DNA from 4 places in the Cytobacillus dafuensis genome. Region 4 is predicted to be linked to each of the others. Evidence: riboswitches for the same ligand, from Rfam matches in the RefSeq annotation. Region 4 holds a riboswitch; each other region holds the start of a gene.
The links. Region 4 has a riboswitch for cyclic di-GMP ahead of FSZ17_RS05595 (anti-repressor SinI family protein). Riboswitches for the same ligand answer to the same signal wherever they lie in the genome.

Region 1 (5,902 bases), 250 kb from region 4:
AGGATTTCTATTGTTATACCATTTTAGCGAAAACCCGCATATAAAAACCTTTTCTCCAAGACCATCCAAAACATCTGCGAAACCAGTTGTTTGGGCGATTGATCAAGAGCATTCCATTCATTACTATTTTCCGCGAGATTGTCCAAGAGTTATTTATTGGAAGGCAGATTATACGAACGAAAATGATAAAAATCAATTCTTTTTCGGGTCAAGTGCAGACCAGATTATCACGGTTGAAAGCCGTTGGCTAGAGCGGATTCGTCAAACAAAACTATATGTCTATACATTTTGTGCAGACTCATTTGAAATGTTCGATGAGAACGCTGGATATTATGTATCCGATCAAGAAGTTTCTCCGATTAAGGTTGAGCCTGTTGGAGAGTTATTAGAAAAGCTCTTGAGTGAAAGCATAGAATTAAGATTTACTCCGGATCTCTCTCCGATTCGAGATATGGTTATTTCTTCAACCTTAGGATTTTCTATTATTAGATTTGGCAACGCGATAAGTGTATCAAAATCATGAGGGTTTGATATTTAAGAGTATGATAGAGAAAAAATCGGATATGTTATCGAAAAGGTCAATCTATGTAGGAGATTGACCTTTTGTTTTTTTATGTTAATTTTTTATACATCACAATATGTGGACCAATAGGAGGATAATCAAATATTTCACCATGTACTTTAAAGCCTAATTTATTATAGTATTCTTGTACTGTGGTTCTTGCTTTACACCATAGTAGGTCAAACCCCTGCTCTTTTATCAAACTTTCGGAGAAGGTAACAAGTGATCTACCAGCTCCTAACTTTCTAAACTCTTCAAGAGTTGCCATTCCTCTTAAACGATATTGCTTTTCAATTTTAAAATCAGGATTCTTTTCAACGCAAAAGGAAGCAATACTAATTAGCTCTCCTTGATAAAATGCTCCAACATGAAATGCACCAGCTTCATGATCTGTATCATATTTGCAGTCCTCAACTGTCTGGTGAGGACGTAAAACACTATGTCTAAGACTGTAGGTCATTTCTGGCTTGATTTTTAGAACATCAATCATGTTATTCCTCCAATCCTTTCATAAAAATAAATGAGAATTATGAATTGGTAATTCGCTTACTGTTCTAGAAATCCTGCATTAATTTCAATGCTTTTTTTGATGAATATTTATCAATGTATAGTAAAAAAGGATATTGGAGTATCGCTGTAGTAGCTTCTTGGGTGCATAAAGAGCGAAATAAGTGATGTTTAAACTAAAGCCTGTATAGGTTTTATCCAGAAGATATGACAGAAAAATGTCGAAGTATGTATATTATTGTAAAATAATGTTTAACTTTCATTGACTATTCCATTTTTGTTAATTAGACTGTTAAAGTGAAAAAGTAATGAGTGATTTTACATAGGTACAAAGTCTGGTGTAGGCAGACTTATTGAAAGATAAGGAAGCAAAATAATGGTTCTGTCGTTTATATTAGCTATTGAACTATGATCTCCAGGTTGCCTATATTAAAGTGATTGCTGCTCTATTTTTAATGGACAGCTGTTTTTTTTTGTGAAAATAAAAAATAGTCGGTGGTTTATGATAAGGAAATAAACAGCGAGTGAATGAGTTGAACTAAATTTATATTTTCGAAGAGTACTGTTGGGGCAAGATATTGTGGAAAGTGATTCATACTATTGAAGATAGATAAAATTAAAAAAGCAAAATAATAATTGAAGAAGAGATGATATTATATGACATTTACAATTGGGAAAAAGTTGTTAGCGGGATTTTTGAGTGTTGTCATTTTACTTGGCATTATTAGTTCAATATCATATGTCAACATTAAGAAAGTAGACGAATCTTACTCAGATTTGGTTGATCGGCGGGCAGATATATTAATTAATTCAATGAATATGCAAATCAGTGCATCTAGAGAAGGCGGTAATTTGAGAGGAGTATTAATAAGAGAAAAGGATGCATCGGATTTATTGATACAATCTATCGATAATCTAAATGAGAGCATAAAAGCTACAAGTGATATAGCTTATCAACAAGATCATAAAGATAAATTAAAACAGCTTGAATCAATGAATAATGACTTTATGCAGATGTCAAATGAAGTCATAAATTTGATGGAGAAAGATCCGGAAAAAGCAAATATATATGCAATTGAAGAAGTTATTCCATTATCGAGAGAAATTCGTGATATAGCAGATGGACTCGCAAAAGAGCAAAAAAAACTTATGGATGAAGGAAGTATCGCTAGTTCTGAATTGTCTAATAATGTTGCATCAACTGTTCTTATCCTAAGTATAATTGCTATTGTATTAGCGGTTATTATTGGCGTGGTTATTACTCGAATGCTTACTAAACCTATTTTATCAATAGAAAAAGCGGCATCTGCCATCGCGGAATGTGATCTTACTCAAGAGGATGTTCATGTAAAGAATCGGGACGAATTTAGAAATCTGGCTAGATCATTTAACCAAATGAAGGAGAATCTTCGCCTCTTGGTTCGTGAAGTGAGCCTGGATGCTGAACAAGTAACTGCAACTTCGGAAGAGCTGACTGCCAATGCTGAACAGACGAGTGGTACAACAGAACAAATTACAATCGCAATTCAAGAAGTGGCATTAGGGTCAGAAAAACAACTATCGCATGCTACAGATGTTAATCAATCAGTCGTAGAAATCTCAAGGGGAATGAATCAGGCTGCAGCTTCCATTCGATCCGTTGTAGATTTAACGGCTACAGCGAATGATAAGGCAGTCGCCGGAAATGAAGTGGTTACTCAAACAGTTGAACAAATAAATCTTGTTCAAAAAACTGTTAATGAAACTGAAGAAGTAGTAAATATCCTTGGTGATAAATCAGTTGAAATTGGCCAAATCGTTGAGTTGATTACCCAAATTGCAGATCAGACAAACCTTTTAGCTTTAAATGCTGCAATCGAAGCTGCAAGGGCAGGAGAACATGGAAAAGGGTTTTCAGTAGTCGCTGATGAAGTAAGGAAGTTAGCGGAACAGTCTGGTGAGGCAGCAAGTCAAATACGCGAACTTATTCAAGAGATCCAAATAGAAGCAGATAAAGCTGTGCAATCTATGAATCATGGAGCAACTGTAGTAGATGCGGGCATTAAATTAGTTTATCAATCTGGAAATGCATTCAGTGATATTGTAAAGTCCATTGAACAGATAACTGACGAAACTCAAGAAGTGTCAGCAATTGTAGAACAGGTAAATTCAAGCTCTCAGAATGTGGTAGAAATGGTGGAAGGTGTAGCCATTATTGCTGAAAAATCTGCAGGAAATACACAAAACGTAGCCGCATCAGCAGAAGAACAAAATGCCTCAATGGAAGAAATATCATCTTCAGCGGCAGCTTTAAGTAATATGGCTTTAAATCTACAAACAGCAATTAATAGATTTAAAATTTAGAATCATATTTCATGTGAAATAAATGATACGAATTTATCGCAGATTAACGGGCAGTAAGACCCCCACTTCAAGGATTCGCGTATGCAAAGAAGAGTAAGTGGGGGATCAACTGCCCGTAAATGCCCGATTGGTTCAACTAACCATCAGTGGGGGATGAAGAAAAACCCCCACTGATGGAAGTTTCACTTTATTAAGTTTACCGTTAAATTGAGTCTGATCACGGAAAGCGCGTACACACCCGGAAAATATAGAAAGAATAGTTAACATTTTGTCATTAATGAAAAGTTCTGTGGAGAGAAAAATCTCTGTAGGGCTTTTCTTTTTGTTATTATTATAAATTGGTTAATTATGGTATATTTATTGAGGTAAGGGGGGATTAGAGTGAATACATTTTCAGTTGTAGGCATCGTGATTGTCTTTACAATTTATATACTTGTAGATCAAGTGTATTTGAAAAGACATCTTGGTATCAAAAGCAAATATGAATGGTTATTCTCTGTGAATAGAAAGACCTATGCAAAAATTATTGATTTTTTAATTCTTATTTTATTCATTATTATTTTTTTGAACCTAAATAGTGGTTCGACTTTTCATACTTATTCACCCGTTATCAGAACAAGCCCAATGTTTGGGATGTTTTTCCTCCAGAATGTAAATCAAGGGATTGAGGAACTACTAATAAACCGAACTGAAAAATCCTACTATCATAAATTTTTAGGTTCTTTTATGATACTGGTTACTTTTCTGATTTTGTTTGTAGGAGAAAGAGTATAGGAACCTTTTTAATTCAATTAACGAGGGCATTACTTGATAAAAATCAGCTTTATGGAAGATAAATATGAGGGAAATAGATTTGCAGCTATTATTGGGCGGGTTAGCAAATAAAAAGAACTTTACCCATGAATGTTGTAATATTCTGTTAAAATAAAAGTAGGAATCCTAATTTAAAAATAATTTTGAAGTAGGGGAAAATACATGGAATCTCTTAAACCTGTAAAAAGGAGTGCTATTAGAATATACCTTGGGAAGAAGTATTACCGCTTAAAGAGATATATTAATTGGTTCATAGGAAAAAAGAAGTTTTCAATAAAAAAGAGCAACACTTTATTACCGCATGTGATTTTCACCCATCAAACATTACTACTCCGAGAATTAAAAGATGTAGATATGTGGTTGCAGCAAAATAAAGTGAAGAATCTCAAGGTCGCAACTAAAAAACTAAATAAAATCATTGTCAATCCTGGAGAAACATTTTCTTATTGGCGATTGCTTGGTAAGACAACAAGGAGAAAAGGTTATGTAGATGGTATGGTTTTACATTATGGTAAGGTTACAACAGGTGTTGGTGGGGGATTATGTCAATTATCGAATTTAATTTATTGGATGACATTGCATTCTCCTTTAACTGTTACAGAAAGATACCGTCATAGTTATGATGTATTTCCAGATTCCAATAGAAGTCAGCCTTTTGGCAGTGGAGCAACGTGTGCTTACAACTATCTTGATTTACAGATAAAAAATGAAACAAATCACTCATACCAATTAATTGTATATTTATCTGATACCCATTTAGTAGGAGAATGGAGATCAGATACTCCTCCCATTCGGGCTTATGAAGTTTATGAACAGGCCCATTTGATTACACAGGAGTATTGGGGCGGCTACGTCAGACATAATAGAATTCATCGTAAAATTTTTAACAAAGAAAAAGTTCAAATAGATGATGAATTCGTTACGGAAAACCATGCAATTATGATGTATGAACCGCTTCTGGATCAACCTAAAACCGTGTGATTTTTTAATAAAAATGAGGTGAAATCTATATTGTTTTACATAAGAAATCTTGAAGAAAGCGAGTTTGAATTTTTTAAGGATATGCTTTATGAGTCCATACATATTCCAAACAATAAACCATCTAAAGAGAATTTATTAAACCTTCCTCAAATAAAAAAATATTATGAAGGTTGGGGACGAAATGGTGATAATGCATTAATCGCTATAAATAATAATAACCAAAAAATGGGAGCGGTATGGTACAGATTATTTGATGAATTGAATAAAGGATATGGATACGTTGATCATGACACCCCTGAATTAGGAATAGCAGTTTCAAAGAATGCTAGAGGAATGGGGGTAGGAACACTGCTTATGAATAAGATCATTCAGAAAGCACTGGAAGATGGTTTTAAATCTCTTTCCTTAAGTGTTGACTTAGATAATGAAAATGCTGTCCATATTTATAATAAACTTGGGTTCAAAGAAATTGGTGTATCGGGTACATCAATAACAATGGTATTCAGAGTTTACGAATAAGATTTTTCTCTTAAAAGTGAATATGTGAGAACCTTATTAATTCTTTGTACAAAAGGCTTTCAATAAACGTCGTATAACAATGGGGAGATAAATTTATTGATAAAGAAGAGTTCAATGTGCCCGAAAAAAGAAACTCCCCACCAAAACGGTCACGAATAAGAGCTGAATGCGCCCGTA
Region 2 (5,902 bases), 1.3 Mb from region 4:
CTGCAGCAATTAGGTGCTCCAGTAGATGAAGAGGGAGATTATTTTGTCACTACTGACCCATCGGGAAATCAAATTCGATTAATCATTTAATAGTACTTGATAAGAAAAGGGATATCCTGATAATAGGATATCCCTTTTCTTAGCTAATAGGAAAGTTTAAGTTTATTAACGTACTAAAGTGAAGTGTGTTTTTAATTAAATATCTGCTAATAAGATCGCATAAGTAAAACTAAGGCATTCGCCAAAAAGGACTTGGCGAACGCCAAGTTTTTCTAATCAAACAGAAGAAGCGTCAATCTCAGGCTTTGCTGTTCGCTCTTTCTTGCCATGCATAAAGTAGTAAAGGATCGTAGTCATGAGAACAACAATGCCAATAATGACATACAGCGTACTGTAACCTGTCATAGGGATGACGAATCCAAGTAAATAAGGGCCAAATCCAAGCCCTGCATCAAGAAAAATAAAGAAAGTCGACGTGGCCAATCCCATTCGATGAGGTGGGGTCAATTTAACGGCCACTGCTTGGGTGCATGATTGCATATTACCGAAGCCTAAGCCAATAAGGGCACCCGCTAATAATAATGTGAGACTGTTGCTTGCTGTACTTAAAAGTAGCATTCCAGCACCAAAAATTATAAAGGCTGGATACATAATGAAATTCGCACCCTTTAAGTCCATGATCCGCCCTGTGAACGGACGCGAAAGTAACACGGCGATTGAGTATACAATGAAGAAGAAGCTTGCTGTATTTACCAGATTGATTTCCATTGCATAAAAATTAATAAATGAAAGGACGCTGGAGTAACAGAAGGCGATAACGAGCGTAATGATTGCGATGGGCAGTGCCTTTGGCTCAATAAAAGTGGAAAGCTTGAAACCCTTTATTTCATCTGTAGAGACGGATCTATCCAATTTAGGAACATTCAAGAAAAGTGAGATAATAAAACAAATGACTCCTAACGCCACGCAGAAACTAAAAATCATTTTGAAGGTTGTGTGCTGGCTCATATAAAGCCCGATGAATGGTCCGATTGCTGTGGCCAGTGATGCACTCATGCTGTAATAGCCGATACCCTCGCCTTTACGTGTGGCAGGGATAATCTGAGCTACAATCGTTCCTGTCGCTGTACTAGCCATGCCAAGAGCAATTCCATGTATAAAACGATTGAAAAGTAAAAAGCTGATCCCAAAATTAGCAAAATATAATAGCGTCGTCGCAATAAAAAAGAGCAGCCCAATAAATAAGGTTCTCTTTCTGCCGATCGAATCAATCATCCGGCCAATCACAAGCCGTCCAATTAATGTACCGATAATAAATATCCCTGTAACAAGCCCAGCTTCGCTTGTAGATGCATCAAATTCATTAACTGCATAAACAGCAATAGTCACCATTAATAAATAAAAAATTAAGGTTAAAAAGAAGTTGACGGAGGAAACAACAATAAAATCCTTCGTCCATAGTTTCGGTCTTGAGTGTGTCAAAGTTATTTCCCCTTACTCTATAATATTTTTTCGGATATCCTTCATGATACGGATTGCTTCAAACTGCTCTTTCTCTGTAATTCCTTTAAGAATGCTCTGTTCAAATTGATCAATCGTTACACGGACATCCTCATAAACTTCTCTCCCTAGGTCTGTAAGCTGCATTCTCTTTTCACGTTTGTCTTTGCCGGGGACTTGTTCAACATATCCCAGTTCCTCCAAGCGATTCATCGTTCTCGTTATGGTTGGTTTCTCTACGTACTGAAAATCGGAAAGCTCGACAAGCGTAGCAGAACCGTGATTGGCTAAGTAAAAAAGAATTGACCATTGAGCTCTGTATAACTGATGCTTGGCAAGTTGAATATTAAGTTTATTTTCAAAAGGCCGGTATAATAGCATAAACTGGTGAAAAAATTCCCTATACACTTTCATGGGAAATCCCCCTTTTTAAATAAAATAGTTATCGATGGTAATAGTTAGCTTCGATAACTATAATAATATAATAGAATGACAAAAATATAAATAGGCATAAAGACTTACGATTAACCAGTCTTATGTTAAACATATGTTGAATTTTAGATAATTTTGTTGAATTATGGAGGAGTATAGTTTATTATGAATACGTTATTAATGAAAAAGTCCTATATGTAAAGGCAAACTATTCGAAAGAATAGGACGCAAAGCCAAGGGTCTAAGGGTTTATAGTGAGTATAATTTCCTATAAACTACGACAGCCGGTTGCCCAATTTTTGGATTGGTTTATAAAAACCTTAGGCTATTCTATGTTTTCAGAGAATAGTCTTTTTTCTGTTTTTTTTAAACATAAAAGGAGGACTAGCTAGAATTGAGTAAGGTTTGGAATTTAGAAGAAATTGAGTATTTAAAAGAACAAATTGGTGTCAATAAAATCACGACAATCGCAAAAACAATGGAGCGCTCTTATCACTCTGTGATCGTAAAAATGAATCGATTAGGAATATCGAATACAAAGCTGCACACAGGATTGATTACAATTGGAGAACTCGCCAAGCTGGTAAAGGTAGATAGAAATACAGTTAAATGGTGGGTTGATAAGCATGGGCTGCCCTGTACGAAGAAGGTAACAAGAAAGTCAAAAGGTTTTTATTTCATAGATCCATCTGACTTTTGGAAATGGGCAGAAGAAAATAAAAATAGAGTTCAATTTTCGAATATTGATTCAAAGGTTTTATTACCTGAGCCTGATTGGGTTCAGGAGGAGAGACTAAAGGAAAATGATGTTGTCAAAAAGAAAGCCTACAAGGCATGGACAACAAAAGAAGATCAATTCCTACTACAACTGCGAAGTAAAGGCCTAACTTTTACAGAAATCGGTGTAAAAATGAACAGAAGTTCTATTAGTGTGGCACGCAGAATGAAAAGGATTTTATAAAGTGAAACTTCCATCAGTGGGGGGTTTTTCCATCCCTACTAATGGTTAGTTGAACCAATCACGCTCAAAACGCCACGTCCTGTGGCTTTCGCCTGACTAGGACATCGTGTCCGTCGTCGGGCTTTTACGAGCAGTTGTCCCCCACCTATCTTCGTCGCTTCTCTCTCAATCTTGAGGTGGGGGTCTTACTGCCCGTTAATACGGGATAAATTTGCTAGCTTTTTAATCTGCAGAGTAAAAAGAGATAATGAAGGAAGAAGGGTGCAAAATAGAGCCAAATATACCGTCACTGATCAGGGATAATTCCCTGTTCAGTGAATATCAACCACTTACTAATTCTAGTAATGATTCAGTTTTTGCCTATGAAGCCTTAATGAGAACGACACCACGAATAAATCCACTTATTGTTTTTCAACAAGCACAAATTGACGGATTGTTATATGAGCTAGATATAGCTTGTATTTCTAATGCTATCAAAGAATTCCCTAAAGAATATTTTGGACATTATTCATTATTTATAAATATTTTGCCGACCACGATTTTACATAATGAATTTAAAAGCTTTATCCATAACCTCCTAATACATTATCCGATGATCGAGGGGCAAATTGTTTTTGAAATTAATGAAAATGTTGTCATGGAAAGCATATGGGAGCAAAGGGAATTTCTAAATCGTTTAACTTTCATAAAATCATTAGGTTTTCATATCGCTTTTGATGATTTACCTGTTTCAAAGGCTTCCTTTCATATCATTGAAAACCTTTCCCCTGATTTTGTTAAGCTGGATCACACAAAGTCAAAAGGGTTATCAAGCTCAAAGGAAAAACAAGATTTAATTTCTCTATTTTTAGAATACACGGATAAAAAAGTGAAATTAGTGTTGGAAGGCATTGAAACAGAGGAGGATCTATTGACCGCCAAACGATTAGGAGTCCCATTACTTCAAGGCTTTTATATATCAATGCCGAAGCGATTGCAGATGTTTGACAGAGTACTAGAGATAGAGGTTTAAACTTAATAGCTAAAAAATGTTATTTAGGTTTTCATTCTTGATTTTACTTGTTAAGGGGTTGCTGCACTCTTCGAAATATGTCGATATTATGGTTTAAAAGGAGAAGTAGAATGATCCGCTAGTGGTGATTTTGCTTCTTTTTTGCTTTTATTGCCACTTTTATATAGATAAAAGAGTATCAAAAATCATAGTCACAAAGAAGTATTTATTGTAGAATTTTGTAATAATTTCACTAAATGGTCCAATAATGCAAAATTAGTTAATAAATAGGGAAATTAGTGAATGGTTATGAAAGAAAGGTGGGAGTTAAGAAGACTCTTGTAGTGAAAGATAGTATGTAATATTATTTCCAAAACTATGAAAAATAGGTGATTACTTTGAAGATCAAATTAAAATTAGGGATGAAGATTAATTTAATAGTTTTGTTTGTTATTCTCTCTTTATCAGCGATTATAGTAGTTGTCGTAAATAAGGAAATTGAGAATGGAATAGAAGAATTAGCTGTTGAAAAGGCAAAAGGTGATGTAGCTCTTGCCTATAGATACATAGATGAAAAATATCCTGGGGAATGGTCCATTAAAGGTAACCAGCTTTATAAAGGAACTGCTCTCATGAATGGAAATGAAGAAATTGTAGATGAAATTGCTAAGGATACAGGGGATACTGTTACGATATTTCAAGGGGATACACGTGTATCGACAAATGTGATAAAAGACGGAAATCGAGCCGTTGGAACACAAGTTTCCCAGGAAGTGTCAGATGTTGTTCTTAAAAAAGGTGAATACTATTATGGTGAAGCAAATGCTGCAGGAAATATATATCAAACAGCCTATATGCCTATTAAAAATGGGAATGATGAAATTATCGGTATCTTTTATGTTGGTGCTTCTCAGAGCATTATCGAAAGGATTATATCCGATGTTTTAATGGAGGTTTTAACCATCCTAGGTATCGTGATTATCTTGTCGAGCCTTGTTATTTATTGGTTTTCAAGAAGAATAGTAAAGAGATTAAATAATATATCATCCGCTCTTGAATTAGCGGGAGATGGGGATTTCACGAAGAAAATTAGTGATCAAACAGGTGATGAAATAAGTAATCTCTCGATAAGTTTTAACCGAATGTCTGATAATCTTAGGAATATGATAAACGAAGTAAACAACGCTTCGGAGCAAGTTTCTTCTTCTTCCGATGAATTAACAGCAAGTGCAGAGCAAACAAATAAGGCCATCGAAACGATAACAGAGACCATTCAACAAGTAGCTCATGGTGCCGAGCATGCGACAGCTAGTGTACAAGAAAGTGCAACTGCACTAGAGGAAGTTAGTAGTGGAGTACAAGCTATTGCTGAAGCAGCTTCTTCCATTTCAGAAGCAAGCTTTCAGGCAACAGAAAAAGCGAAAAGTGGTGGAGAATATGTGGCGAGCACGGTTCAACAAATCCATGCAATTAGCCATTCTGTTAAAGAAAGTGGAGAGATCATTCAATTATTAGATAAGCGTTCAAAGGAAATTGGTGAAATTACGAGTGTCATTTCTGATATTGCAGAGCAGACGAACTTGCTGGCGTTAAATGCAGCTATTGAAGCTGCAAGAGCAGGTGAACATGGGAAAGGATTTGCGGTTGTGGCAGATGAGGTGCGGAAATTGGCAGAACAATCTCAAAAATCCTCATCCCATATTTCAAGCTTAATCGTTGAAATTCAACAGGATATGGTGCATTCGAATAAATCAGTCAAGCAGGTAACAGAGGATGTGAAGGGCGGGCTGAAAATAGTCGAACAGACAGAAGGCAGCTTTAAAGAGATCCTTCACTTTATGGAGCAGCTCGCAGATAAGATTCGTGATATGGCCGCAACAGCAGAACAGGTATCTGCAAGTATTCAGGAAGTTACGGCAACTGTTTCCAGCATTACCCGAATTTCAGCCGATGCTTCCGAGCATTCACAAAATGTCGCAGCATCAACAGAAGAACAGCTTGCTTCTATGGAAGAAATA
Region 3 (5,902 bases), 1.7 Mb from region 4:
TAAGAAAAGGTTTTTTCATTCACAGTAAATGTTTTAATCGTTTCTCTATTCGGTTCATACCCAATGCCAGGTACATCTGGAACGCTAATATACCCATCCTTTACAACCACTTCTGGGTCAATAATATCCTGTTCCCAATAACGTGATGAGCCTGCCGTATCTCCGGGTAAAACAAAATTACTTAATGATGTGAGTGCTATATTATGTGCCCTTCCAATGCCAGCTTCAAGCATTCCCCCGCACCAGACAGGAATATTGTGCTTTTGACAGAGGTTATGGATTCTTTTTGATTCCGTTAAACCGCCGACACGTCCGATTTTAATATTGATGATTTTGCAGCTCCCTATTTCAATCGCCAAACGAGTATCCTCATATGAATGTATACTTTCATCTAAACAAACAGGAGTACTAATTTCTTTTTGAAGCTTTGCGTGATCAATGAAATCATCAGAGGCTAATGGCTGCTCAATCATCATTAATTCAAACTCATCCAGTTTTCTTAAATGATCAATATCTTTAAGTCGGTAAGCTGAGTTGGCATCTGCCATTAGCGGCACATCCGGGAAGTGTTTTCTTACTTCTCTCAAAACATCTACATCCCAGCCTGGCTTAATCTTCACCTTCATCCGCTTATAGCCTTCAGTGACATACTCATCAATTAATTTCAATAAATCATCAACTGTATTCTGAATGCCAATGCTGATGCCTACTTCAATTTTGTTTTTCTCCCCCCCAAGTGCTTTTGCAAGGGAAATTCCTTTTTCTTGAGCATATAAATCCCAAATGGCCCCCTCAATCGTTGACTTCGCCATATTATTTTTGCGAATATACGAAAAAATATCAGAAACCTCATCAGGATGTTGAATTTCTTTATTTAATATAGCCGGAATGAGGAAATCCTCAAGCATATGCCAATTGGTTTTTACAGTTTCTTCCGTATACCAAGGTGAATCAAAAGCAACAGATTCACCCCATCCGAAATTTCCGCTTTCATCCTTTGCCTCTAGTAAAATAAACTCTTTATCTTGAAAAGTTCCAAAGCTTGTTGCAAATGGGGATTTCATTCTCATTTTTAAATGACGGAGTGTGACCTCTTTTAACCTCATAAATATTCACCTTTTCTATAAATGGCCTAAACCACTTGCCATAAAAACTAGTTCCTCCGCTAAATCCTCAATGCGCTTTAATACATCTTCATCAACGATTTCATTCGCCTCATTAAAGTGGCTTCCGTTGACATACACATAGCTTGGCGCTACAAAGGACCTGAAATAACCTGCGATCGGCTTCATTTGATTTTCGACGACTAAATAATGTTGATAAGTCCCTCCATTTGCAACAAACCCCATTACTTTATGACGAAAAACGGAAGGTGGAACGATATCAAATAAATTTTTCAAAGGTGCTGGGAATGATCCATTGAAAATCGGAAATCCAACAAGATAAAAATCAGCCTCAGATACGGCTTTTATCATATTCTTTGTATCATCATTATATAATTCTGGTTTCCTGCCATCACAGAATTCCATTTGTATATTTCTTAAGTCAAGCAGCTCAGTTTCAATTTCAGGGTGTTTCTCTTTGATTTCTTTCATCACAGCCTCCACTAAAATCGCTGTCTTTGCTCCCAAAATTGTCCCTGAAATACCTAATATTTTCATTATTCGAAATCTCCCTTCTATCACTCCGTTAGGAATAATTAACCTATCTTAATCTAAAATTATCCTGATTCTTCCTACATTATACAACTACTCATAAGAGATTTCTGTTTTCCTGTCTCACAACTAATTATTAATAGCGTAGAAGTTAATCGTGTTCATATAGAAGTGGGGCAAAAGCAATCAAGTTTTGACTAGCAAACTCGAGTTTTTTTTCTATCCCATGAATAAAATTCTTTCATTTTACAGAAAATAAGAAAAAAAATTTGGAGGTGAATCATATGGGGCTAGTAAAAGCTTTTAACGAATGGAGAGCAGCTAGATATGAAAACCATGTCTCTCAAATGAAAGAAGTAGATAAGTGTCCGGAATGCTATGGAAGAGGCTTCATGTCATATCCTGTAAATGAATTCGCCTTTTATGGAAATTCTTTTGATTGTCCAGGGTGCAATGGAAGCGGCCATTTTTCTGATTGGGAGGATCTTAACTAAGTCCTTAACTTTCCAATAAGTCAAGCGAAAAAACATGCGTCTTCTCGCTTGGCTGACACTATTTATTCACAATCACAATTTGATTACCACCTTGTTGCTTTGCTTTGTATAACACTTGATCAACGGACTTCTTCAATTCATCAACAGTCCTGCCATGTTCTGGATACATTGCAACGCCAACACTGACTGAAATAAGAATTTCATTATTAGATATTTTGATGGGGTGTTCTCTATAAAATTCTAAGAGTTTATTATAAATTGCCTCAACATCCGATGGAGATTGGATGATCAGCATAAATTCGTCTCCTGCATATCGATAGCCAACAATATGATCATGACAAACACTTTTTATCCCATTTGCTAATTTTTTTAAATACAAATCACCTGTATCATGCCCGAAGTTGTCATTAATCCTCTTCAAATGATCAGAATCAATCATCATAAGAGTCATTTTTTCATGACCTTTTTCATTCATAAGCTTTGTTAAATCTTCATGAAAAGCACGGTGATTTTTCAATCCTGTTAATTCGTCTGTCCTTGACATTAAAAAAATCTTTTTATATAGCCTAGCTGTTCCAATTGAATTGATTACTTGAGATCCAATTATTTGCAAAAGCTCCTCATGTTCTTTACGATAGGCAAAATCTGATAAGCTTTGAGATGATATAACTCCTCTTACACGATCATCTATGATTACTGGTACAAAAATACATGACCTTGATTCCTTCTCTCCAAATTTTGCTTTCGATTCATAGGCTTGCGCTTCTTTTTTCAAATGAATGATTTCTCTTGTTTCAATAACCTTTGAAGTATAAGTATCACCCATGTCTACTGTTCTATTTGGATAGATCTTTCCATTTTCCAGCATAATCAGAAATTGAATTTGCTGCTTTTCTTCATTATATAAAGCCATGTAAAAGGCATCTGTAGACATTACTTGAGAAACCATTTCGTATGCCTTTTTAAGTAGGATCTCCTCATTCAGCGTCTTGCTGCAAACCTGGGCAAATTCATGAAGAATTTTATAATGCTGATTTAGCCATCTCATGTTTTCTATTTGGTCATTAATAACTTGAAGTTCTAAGAGTACTGAATCTATGACCTCTCTATCCTCTGGATATTCAATATTCTTTTCGATCTCCAAATAATTTTCATTAGAAATGATATCTTTCTCTGTACCGATTTTTTTTAATAATTGGTCAAAGATTCTTAATATATAGCGAATACCTTCCATATTTGCCATTTTAAACACTTCCAAAAATAGATTTTAAATAGGCTATTAATTATCCTGTTCGACGGAAATGGAATAAATTCATTCTTACACAAAAAAAAGATTAATCTGTACCGATTAATCAATGACATGGTTAATGATTTCGGTAACTGGCTGGCATAGTCAATCGACTTTAGCCCCTTTAGCTTTGCGTCTTCATTTTTCAATGAATTTGCCTTTTCTAATAGATATTATTAAGTTTTTCTGAATTATCCCATAACTTATACTTTAATCATATAGTTCTTTTTTACCATAGTCAATTCATTTTCAAAAAAAAGGATTTTATAGGAAATTAAACCGTGATATAAGAAAATCTATGATAAATCATGTAATTAAAATGGCTGCCTAAGCAGATAGGCAGCCATTTAATCAAGGTTCGATTATGTTAATTATGTGTAAGCAACTTGAGATATAATTCTCAAATCCCTGAATCTTTTCCTATCCTTTTTGAAGAACTTCCTTTATTAATAAAGTGGGGTTGGATACTAATGAAACTTCTTCCCCAGATTCGATAAAACGAATGTATGGTCTTTGCATACTCCCTTTTATCTTTGTGATGATCGCTTCTCTTCCATTATTCATTATCACCCTTGTGCCCGGGATATAGGAAGGAACCACTTCCACAAATAGTTGAACAAGCTCCATACTAAAATCAGTACCTGCTTTCGTCATAATATATTCCATCACTTCATGAGGCGGCATCTCTTGACTTGATAAGAGATTATCATACATATTAGCAATTGAACAAATTTGGGCAAATTCATGAATTTGATCTTCTGCTATACCGCGTGGGAAGCCCGTTCCATCTACCTTTTCATGATGCTGATAGGCCATATGAGCAGAAAGTAAGCTTATTTCTCTTATATTTCGTAAGAAGTTAAATCCAACTAATGGATGCCCAGCATCACTAACCTTAATAGCATTCCCTATATCATGAAGCAATGCTCCCATCCCTACATCTTTTAATTGATTAGGGGGAATCTGCTTTTTGTTCGCAAGGTGTAAAGATAAAAGCGCAACATTTACCGCATGAGCATATTCTCTTAAATCCTCGGCAAGTGAGGTTGTCGGGAATAAAATGATTGCTTTTCGCTTTGAAACCTCTTCCACTAGATTCGAAACAAGCTTTTGCAATGTAATTATGGGTAGATTGCCTTTTTGCGCAACATCCTGAAAAGCTTTTTGAATAATTTCAATAGCCGCAATCCAGGTCGTTGCATCAACAATTTCATCCATGGATATTCCTTCAGATAGAGCATCCTCAACTAACAAATAGCGTACACCTATTGATTCAAGCCGTTCTAAATATACAGGGTGAATCGTTCTCCCAGCAGCAAGCAGCACTCTCCTTTGCCTATCAAAAACAGGACGGGCAAGCTGCATAAAAATTGGATTGTAATCGTCTATGTTTATTAGTCTCATGTTGCGTTCCTACTTTCATTCATAACATATGTACAATTATTCATTTTCTTCTATGCAAAGCAGAAAAAATTATAACATATTATGTAATACGAGAAAATAGGACATCCGGCTCGTCTTACAGATTAATGAAAAGATGGAAACTTTCATTCAGGAAACAATGCTTCGACAATGTTCCCTTTTCTCCCACTTGTTGTTTCTGCTTGGGATAGCGAATTAAAAATAGCCTCTTCTGTTGATTCAGCTGCAGCGGCAAATAGTTGATTCATCATTGGGTGATCATCTCTTATATGCTGAGAGGCTTCAAAAACTTGTTCATTTTGATGAAAAACTTTTTGAGCTGTAGAAAATGCGATTACGATATCTCCACTGCCATGGCTAAAATGGCTGCCGGATCGGCCTAATCCAATGCCACAGCGCTTGGCGACTCTTAGCATCTGCCTATCACTGAGAGGAACATCTGTGGCAAGAACTATGATGATAGAGCCATCAGTCGTTTTGGATACCGCAGTTTCTTGAGTTCCAAGTCCTGAAAACCGATGGGACGGAAACTCTTCTTTTGATCCAAAATTGCTTAAAACCATACATCCTACTGTGTATTCCTTCCCTTCAATTCCATCAATAATAATTCGAGAGGAACTCCCAATTCCACCTTTATATCCAAAGCAGACCATTCCTTTACCTGCTCCAACAGCCCCTTCTGAAGATACGTTTATAGATGCTTTAGAAATTGCTTCCTTCGCATGATTTGGCTTTACAGGAAAATGCCGAATCGAATTCAAATGGCTATCATTGCATTCTCCAACTACAATATTAATTGTTCCAGTCGTTTCTCCGATCTCCGGAGTGATATCAAGCATATACTCTAATGTCCCTTGAGTAACGGCTGGAACACCAAAAGTATTCGTAAGCATGATAGGAGACTCGATCACACCTAATTCATTTACCTGTACTAATCCCGTTGTTTTTCCAAATCCGTTCAATACATAGCTAGCTGCAACCACTTTTTCTCTAAACAAGTTCCCTCCGTGGGGAAGGATAGCTGTTACTCCAGTACAGGCATA
Region 4 (5,902 bases):
AAAGACCGCCTGGAGAACGATAATCATTAATGATTCCAGTTTCCTTTGGAGCAGCTACTCCAGCAAAAACGACTGGAATTGTTATTTTCTGCTCCTCCATTTTTTCCTTTAAGGCTAATGTTTCAACTCCGCCGAGAGTGACGATTAGAGCTGGCTTCTTTTTTAGTAATTCATTAATTTTGTTATCTAGCAATGCCTCATCATCCTTAGCATTTTTCACTTCAAAATCGATTGCATTTTCCTCATACCCAAGGTCTTTCAACCCTTTTTTTAATCCAGTTAGCTTTTCCTGTCTGCTATCGCCAATCATCAAAACACCCACTTTAAATGGAGTATTTTCATGTACGTTAAGATAGTTATTAATAAAGACTGAAACAGTCACAATCGTCAGAATGAAGAAATACCATTTGGTTTTCATTGTAAAACTCCTTGTACTAAAGTCGTTTTGTTATCTCCCTCCACTATACCGAATCATCTTCATATTCCACCTTCATAAAAAGGATAATTATATGAATTTTCTTTTATAAACTATGATAAACTTCTCTGTTGATTTCCGCTGCAGGCACTAAAGCGTAGCTGGCGGTCTGGAAGCCTCCTCGTCGAAGAGCGCTCCTGTGGGGTCTCTCTCCCTTGACTCGCTTCTCCCGCAAGACATTGAATTATCTCCCCCGAATAAACACCACACGAAGGAAATGCGCATGCATTTTCGAGGATCTCGTGCCTGCAGCAAGAATCAACAACAAAATAGAAATACCAAAACCGAGCTTTAACACAGCTTTTAAAAAACAGAAAATAAACATTTTTAATTCAAAATGCAATTGGGTTTTCAATCTGTTCATGAATGGATAAAATAAACTTATAGATGTAGACTCGGAGGAAATAGTATGAGAGAGATAAGTATTGACCAATTCCTTACCTTAAAAGATGCCGTTCCTGTTGATGTTAGATCACCAGGTGAATTTGACGAGTTTAGAATTCCTGGAGCGGTTAATATTCCTTTATTTACAAATGAAGAGCGAATAACCATCGGAACTGTTTATAAGCAGGAAGGATCAGATGCAGCAAAATGGATGGCTATGGAAGTGGTATCACCAAAACTCCCTTCTATATTAGGTCAAATAAAAGCCTTGAAGGAAAAAGGCATGCAACCTGTCATCTATTGTTGGAGAGGCGGAATGCGAAGTAAAGCCGTTGCTACATTTCTATCATTTGCAGGTATATCCATCCCTCGATTAATAGGAGGATACAGAGCTTATCGTCAATTTATATTAGAGGAAATTCCAAGCTTATTACCTGAAAAGGCCATTACGATACATGGAATGACAGGCGTGGGAAAAACAGAGGTGCTGGAAAAGCTAAGAGAAAGAGGCATGCCTGTTATAGATTTAGAGGCATGCGCAGGCCATCGTGGCTCCATCTTTGGAACATTTGGATTATTCGAGGGTCATAATCAAAAAACCTTTGACTCGCTGCTTTTTCAAACATTAAATGAAATCAAAGATTCACCATTTTTCTTAGTAGAAGCTGAAAGTAAACGGATCGGAAAAGTAGTTCAGCCTGATGAATTACAAGATAAAAAGCATCAAGGCTTCAATATATACCTTCAAGCATCATTATCCTCACGAATAGAGCGAATTTATCGTGAGTATGTGAAGCCATATCTTCATGATAAATGGTTTCATGAAAAAGTAATCGAACGCTTATCCCATATAGATAAACGTATCAAAGATAATGAAATCATTGCCGCATTAAATGATGCAGCAATGAGCCAAAACTATCAAGTAGTCATTCAAATTCTATTAGAAAAATATTATGATCCCCGATATGCACATAAACAGCTTGACTACGAAGGGCCCTTTCACCATATCAATGCAGAGGATACTGATGTGGCAGTTGAAGAAGTCATTCAAATCATTCAATCACAAAGTGCCCTCGTCAGATGACGAGAGCACTTTAATTTTTCTTTATTCGATTAGCCCAGTTAATTTGACTCATGTACAGTCTATGCACACGATAAATCCTTTTAAATTTTTTCGATTTCTTTTCAAAAAATATGTATATATTCTTTTTAATCTGTTAAAATTTTATGTTAATATGTAAATATATATTTTGAACAATTCGTTCTTGATATAGAACCACCTATTTGCTTTGATGATTATTTTATTCTTATTGATAAGGTGTGTGAGATTGGATGATCGGTAATCGTGTAAAAATACTTCGCAAAGAAAAGAAAATGTCGTTATCCGAGCTTGCAGAACAAGCTGGCGTTGCCAAGTCTTATTTAAGTTCACTCGAAAGAAACTTACAAACCAATCCTTCTATACAATTTCTTGAAAAAATTGCTGCAGTACTCAATATACCTGTAGATCATTTAATACATGAACAGCCAAATACAGATGAATTAGACTCTGAATGGATTGATATTGTTCAAGAAGCAATGAACTCTGGGGTTACAAAAGAACAATTTAGAGAGTTTCTCGAATTTAATAAATGGAGAATTGATCAGAGTAAAAAAGAATAATCGATTGCTTACATAGATTAAGGCTATTTCATAAATGATCAAACTTTTTAAAAAAGACGTTAGGATCAAAGGGTTTACTCCCGCTTCTACGTCTTTTTCTTTCGAATAAAAAAAGTATTTCTTAAATAGCTATATGCCCAAAAAGTATTTCTTAAATAGCTATATGCCCATTAAGAAACACTTAAGCATATCAGCCAATTTTTTGGCAACCTTCTATAATTAGCTCCTTAGCTCCATTTTTCAGAAGAAATTCCCTTATTTCTTCTTTCTCTATTCCCATATTCTTAGCTTCAACGATTAATTTCATCCATTCAAAATCTAATTCTTCCATTTTCACTGTAGTCCCCACCACATTATTCCCCCTAAAATACTTATCGTATCTCAGGCAATCCAGCCATCTTAGTATGGAGCTTAGATCTATCTAAGAGATTGTTGCCATACTATAAAATATGCAACAATACCTACAAACATTACCTAATCTCTAATTCATACCTTAGATCTGTGACTTTGCGTCTCTATTTTTCAATAGGTTTGCCGTTTTCTGAATATTTATTATTAGGAAATTTTTCATCTATTTGTATTTTATTGAATTCCCAAGGATTAATAGTGTTATTTTTTGTCTTCCAATTAAAAAGTTTAAGGTCATTTTTCAACATTAATTCGACATTTTCCCCTCCAAAAGACTCTTGAAGGATTTTAGATTGGATTTTAACTAAGAAAAGCTTTAATTTAATTGCGGATAAATAGAAGAATTTGCAAGAACTAGTCGAGTGATTTTTTGAACAAAAAGAAAAATATGTAACTTAAGTCACTGACTAATTAAAAATACCTATATCTTTTGATAGGTAATTAGAAGCGAATATTTAGAATTGAAATATTTGTAGGATCCATACCCCATGATAGAGGCAAACAAATGTGTATAATAATGATGCTCCAACTGCCAAATATTTAATTGAATTGCTCAAAGGCATCTTTTTCAAAATGATAAATGCAAATAATATACATGAAAGAATTATTTTATATGCAAGAAAGCAAAGGGGATTATATTTATACAGGGCATCCATAAAAGGATTACTTTCCTCGATTAAGGAGAAATGAAGCCCGAAAAAGGTGAATGCCCCATCAAATAAATTCAATAAAGCTAGATAGGAGAAAACCTTCTTCATTTTCATCACCTCTTATTACGATAAGTGCTATCAGAGTATGAATTTGTATGCTAGCTTTATTAATATAAATACTAGCTTAATTTATTTTGGTAACAATCAATTTTCTTTTGAAACGGTAGGACCTTAACATTTATTCTTTCCAATGTCATCGCGTCGAAGAATGGATACTCTGTTAAATCATTTTTACAAATTGGACATAACCAAATACCGATTTCACTGCTGCTAAATGATGGCCGAAAGCAACGATCACAATTCTTTTGATACATATGACACCTCCTTATTAGTAAAACTAAAGCCTTAATGATTAATAGTTTTTCGTCAGCCCCTATTTTTAATGCTCTTGACGAAATTTTCTGAAGTATAAAAGTAATAGAATACCTCCAGAACCAAGAAGAACTCCACCGATAAGAAGAATGTTATAATTATTTGTTGCTGTATTTGGAAGAAGTTTTTCTTTCATTTCAGGGGAAACAATAATTTGGTTCTTTGAATCCACTGGATTCGTTTCTTCACCACTAACCTCTTCAGCCTCATTCCCTTTCTGTGGATCTTCGTCACTTGGAGGAGTGGTATTTTCTGAAGGATTCTCTTCTTTTGGTGTGTTTTCTTCACCTGATGGATTTTCATCTCCAGGCGGATTCTCTTCTCCAGGAGGTCCTGGCGGTTCGCCGCCACCCGGTTCACCAATTGCTTCAGCTACGAATAAAATCTCTACTTCTGCCTCAGAGCTTTGAAAGCTATTCCCTAGGTCATATGGCACTGTAACTTGAAAAAAGAGAGTTTCAGTACTTCCCTTTGCTAATTTTCTTGGTGTAAAGCCCTCAAATTCATTCATTTTTCCTTCGTATAAAACATCCTCACCTTTTTTCACAACTAGATCCAGCTCTTCTAGTAAGTTTTTAACAGATTTTTTCTTACCCAAGACAGCCATATATTTAAAATCCTGGATACCTTCGTTTAATATGGTGATATCCCTTGGCATCCAGTCACCTGGTTTTAAATTTCCTACTTTAAAAAGGTAGCCGTGCGGAATTGTATTAATATCAATCTCTCTTTTTGCTGCATTGACGTTGATTTCTTGAAAAAACATAAAAAAGACAAGACCAGCTACAATATAGATTCTTATCGATTTTGCCAGAATATCTAGGTTACTCATGCTTTACCTCACAGAATTTGATTTAACAAAAGGTGGGAACGAGTTCCCACCTTTTTGAATAAATATCGGCCTTGATTATCTTAGCTCACCTTCAGTTTGGTGTGCTGTAAATGTCCATTCAAGGTTCAATTTATCACCTTGGAATTCGTTTTGATCTTTATCATTGTCAACGAATTCAAAGGCTACATACATTTGATCGCTAGTGCCAGCTTCCATGCCGCTATCTTCACCATTTAATCCAAAGAACCATGTAATCCAATGCTGGACGTTCTCAACCGCATCAGGAGTCATATTTTTCAGGTCATATAATGTTGTTTCAGAAATGACATCATTATAATCGCCAATAACCCAACCATCACCTGTTTTATCTGCATTTTCAAGGAAAAGCACCTTAATATGTTTACCAAAATCATCCTTGTTGTTACCTTTAGCATCGACAACATCATATAAAGTTTTTATATCAACAGAGGAGATATCTAATGAACCGTTGTTTTCTAATTTAAATGCTCTAACCATGACATCCCCTGGTTTAATGTTTTCAACATTAATGACAGTTGTTGGATTTACTGCTAGATCCAATGTACCAGCTGCAAATGTATTGTTTGTTACTTCTGTGTCGCTAAAGTATGCAAATGTTCCTCCTCCAATTAATGAAAGACCTAGTGCTGCTGATGCAATTCCCATTCCTAATTTTTTCTTAATACTCATTTTCTTTTTTCCTCCTCTTACCCTTTGGGTATGTATAATATTTTTTATATTGACCCTTGTATTAACAAGGTGTTCAATCAAGCTAAGCAGTCTTTTCTTCGGTATCTTTCTTTTTGGATTTCGGATCAAGCTCTCTCAATCCTTGCATAATACTAATTGCTGCATATCCAAGTAGTAATACTCCTGGTCCAATTAGTAGAATAGTGCTTCCCTCTTTGGATTGGGCAAAATCTATAAAATATCCAATATAAGGAATTGTAAAACCAGTGTAAACGGCAGTAACATTATCAGACAGGACTGGATCCAAGTCAGCAGCATTATTGTTATCCCCTTTTGTTTCGTACATGACAT

Region 1: it holds a riboswitch for cyclic di-GMP, as region 4 does, so the genes downstream of both, FSZ17_RS04435 (methyl-accepting chemotaxis protein) here and FSZ17_RS05595 (anti-repressor SinI family protein) in region 4, are expected to answer to the same signal.
Region 2: it holds a riboswitch for cyclic di-GMP, as region 4 does, so the genes downstream of both, FSZ17_RS22605 (helix-turn-helix domain-containing protein) here and FSZ17_RS05595 (anti-repressor SinI family protein) in region 4, are expected to answer to the same signal.
Region 3: it holds a riboswitch for cyclic di-GMP, as region 4 does, so the genes downstream of both, FSZ17_RS13435 (sensor domain-containing diguanylate cyclase) here and FSZ17_RS05595 (anti-repressor SinI family protein) in region 4, are expected to answer to the same signal.

Annotation. Positions count from the first base shown of each region.
Region 1 is NZ_CP042593.1:886,174-892,075, forward strand. It holds gene FSZ17_RS04425 (DUF6886 family protein) at 11-523, shown strand; gene FSZ17_RS04430 (GNAT family N-acetyltransferase) at 612-1,052, opposite strand; cyclic di-GMP riboswitch class I at 1,403-1,497, shown strand; gene FSZ17_RS04435 (methyl-accepting chemotaxis protein) at 1,727-3,412, shown strand; gene FSZ17_RS04440 (DUF4181 domain-containing protein) at 3,794-4,186, shown strand; gene FSZ17_RS04445 (VanW family protein) at 4,388-5,206, shown strand; gene FSZ17_RS04450 (GNAT family N-acetyltransferase) at 5,237-5,725, shown strand.
Region 2 is NZ_CP042593.1:4,770,251-4,776,152, reverse strand. It holds gene FSZ17_RS22620 (VOC family protein) at 1-90, shown strand, start outside; gene FSZ17_RS22615 (MFS transporter) at 277-1,482, opposite strand; gene FSZ17_RS22610 (MarR family winged helix-turn-helix transcriptional regulator) at 1,495-1,914, opposite strand; cyclic di-GMP riboswitch class I at 2,125-2,228, shown strand; gene FSZ17_RS22605 (helix-turn-helix domain-containing protein) at 2,327-2,893, shown strand; gene FSZ17_RS22600 (EAL domain-containing protein) at 3,141-3,905, shown strand; gene FSZ17_RS22595 (methyl-accepting chemotaxis protein) at 4,283-5,902, shown strand, end outside.
Region 3 is NZ_CP042593.1:2,834,640-2,840,541, forward strand. It holds gene menC (o-succinylbenzoate synthase) at 1-1,106, opposite strand, end outside; gene FSZ17_RS13425 (NADPH-dependent FMN reductase) at 1,122-1,661, opposite strand; gene FSZ17_RS13430 (hypothetical protein) at 1,940-2,149, shown strand; gene FSZ17_RS13435 (sensor domain-containing diguanylate cyclase) at 2,208-3,392, opposite strand; cyclic di-GMP riboswitch class I at 3,522-3,606, opposite strand; gene FSZ17_RS13440 (HD-GYP domain-containing protein) at 3,858-4,841, opposite strand; gene FSZ17_RS13445 (DmpA family aminopeptidase) at 4,985-5,902, opposite strand, start outside.
Region 4 is NZ_CP042593.1:1,135,533-1,141,434, reverse strand. It holds gene FSZ17_RS05610 (ABC transporter substrate-binding protein) at 1-418, opposite strand, end outside; gene mnmH (tRNA 2-selenouridine(34) synthase MnmH) at 885-1,943, shown strand; gene FSZ17_RS05600 (helix-turn-helix domain-containing protein) at 2,192-2,521, shown strand; gene FSZ17_RS05595 (anti-repressor SinI family protein) at 2,712-2,852, opposite strand; cyclic di-GMP riboswitch class I at 2,903-3,067, opposite strand; gene FSZ17_RS05590 (DUF5658 family protein) at 3,385-3,687, opposite strand; gene FSZ17_RS05585 (hypothetical protein) at 3,759-3,953, opposite strand; gene FSZ17_RS05580 (TasA family protein) at 4,019-4,843, opposite strand; gene FSZ17_RS05575 (CalY family protein) at 4,919-5,551, opposite strand; gene sipW (signal peptidase I SipW) at 5,634-5,902, opposite strand, start outside.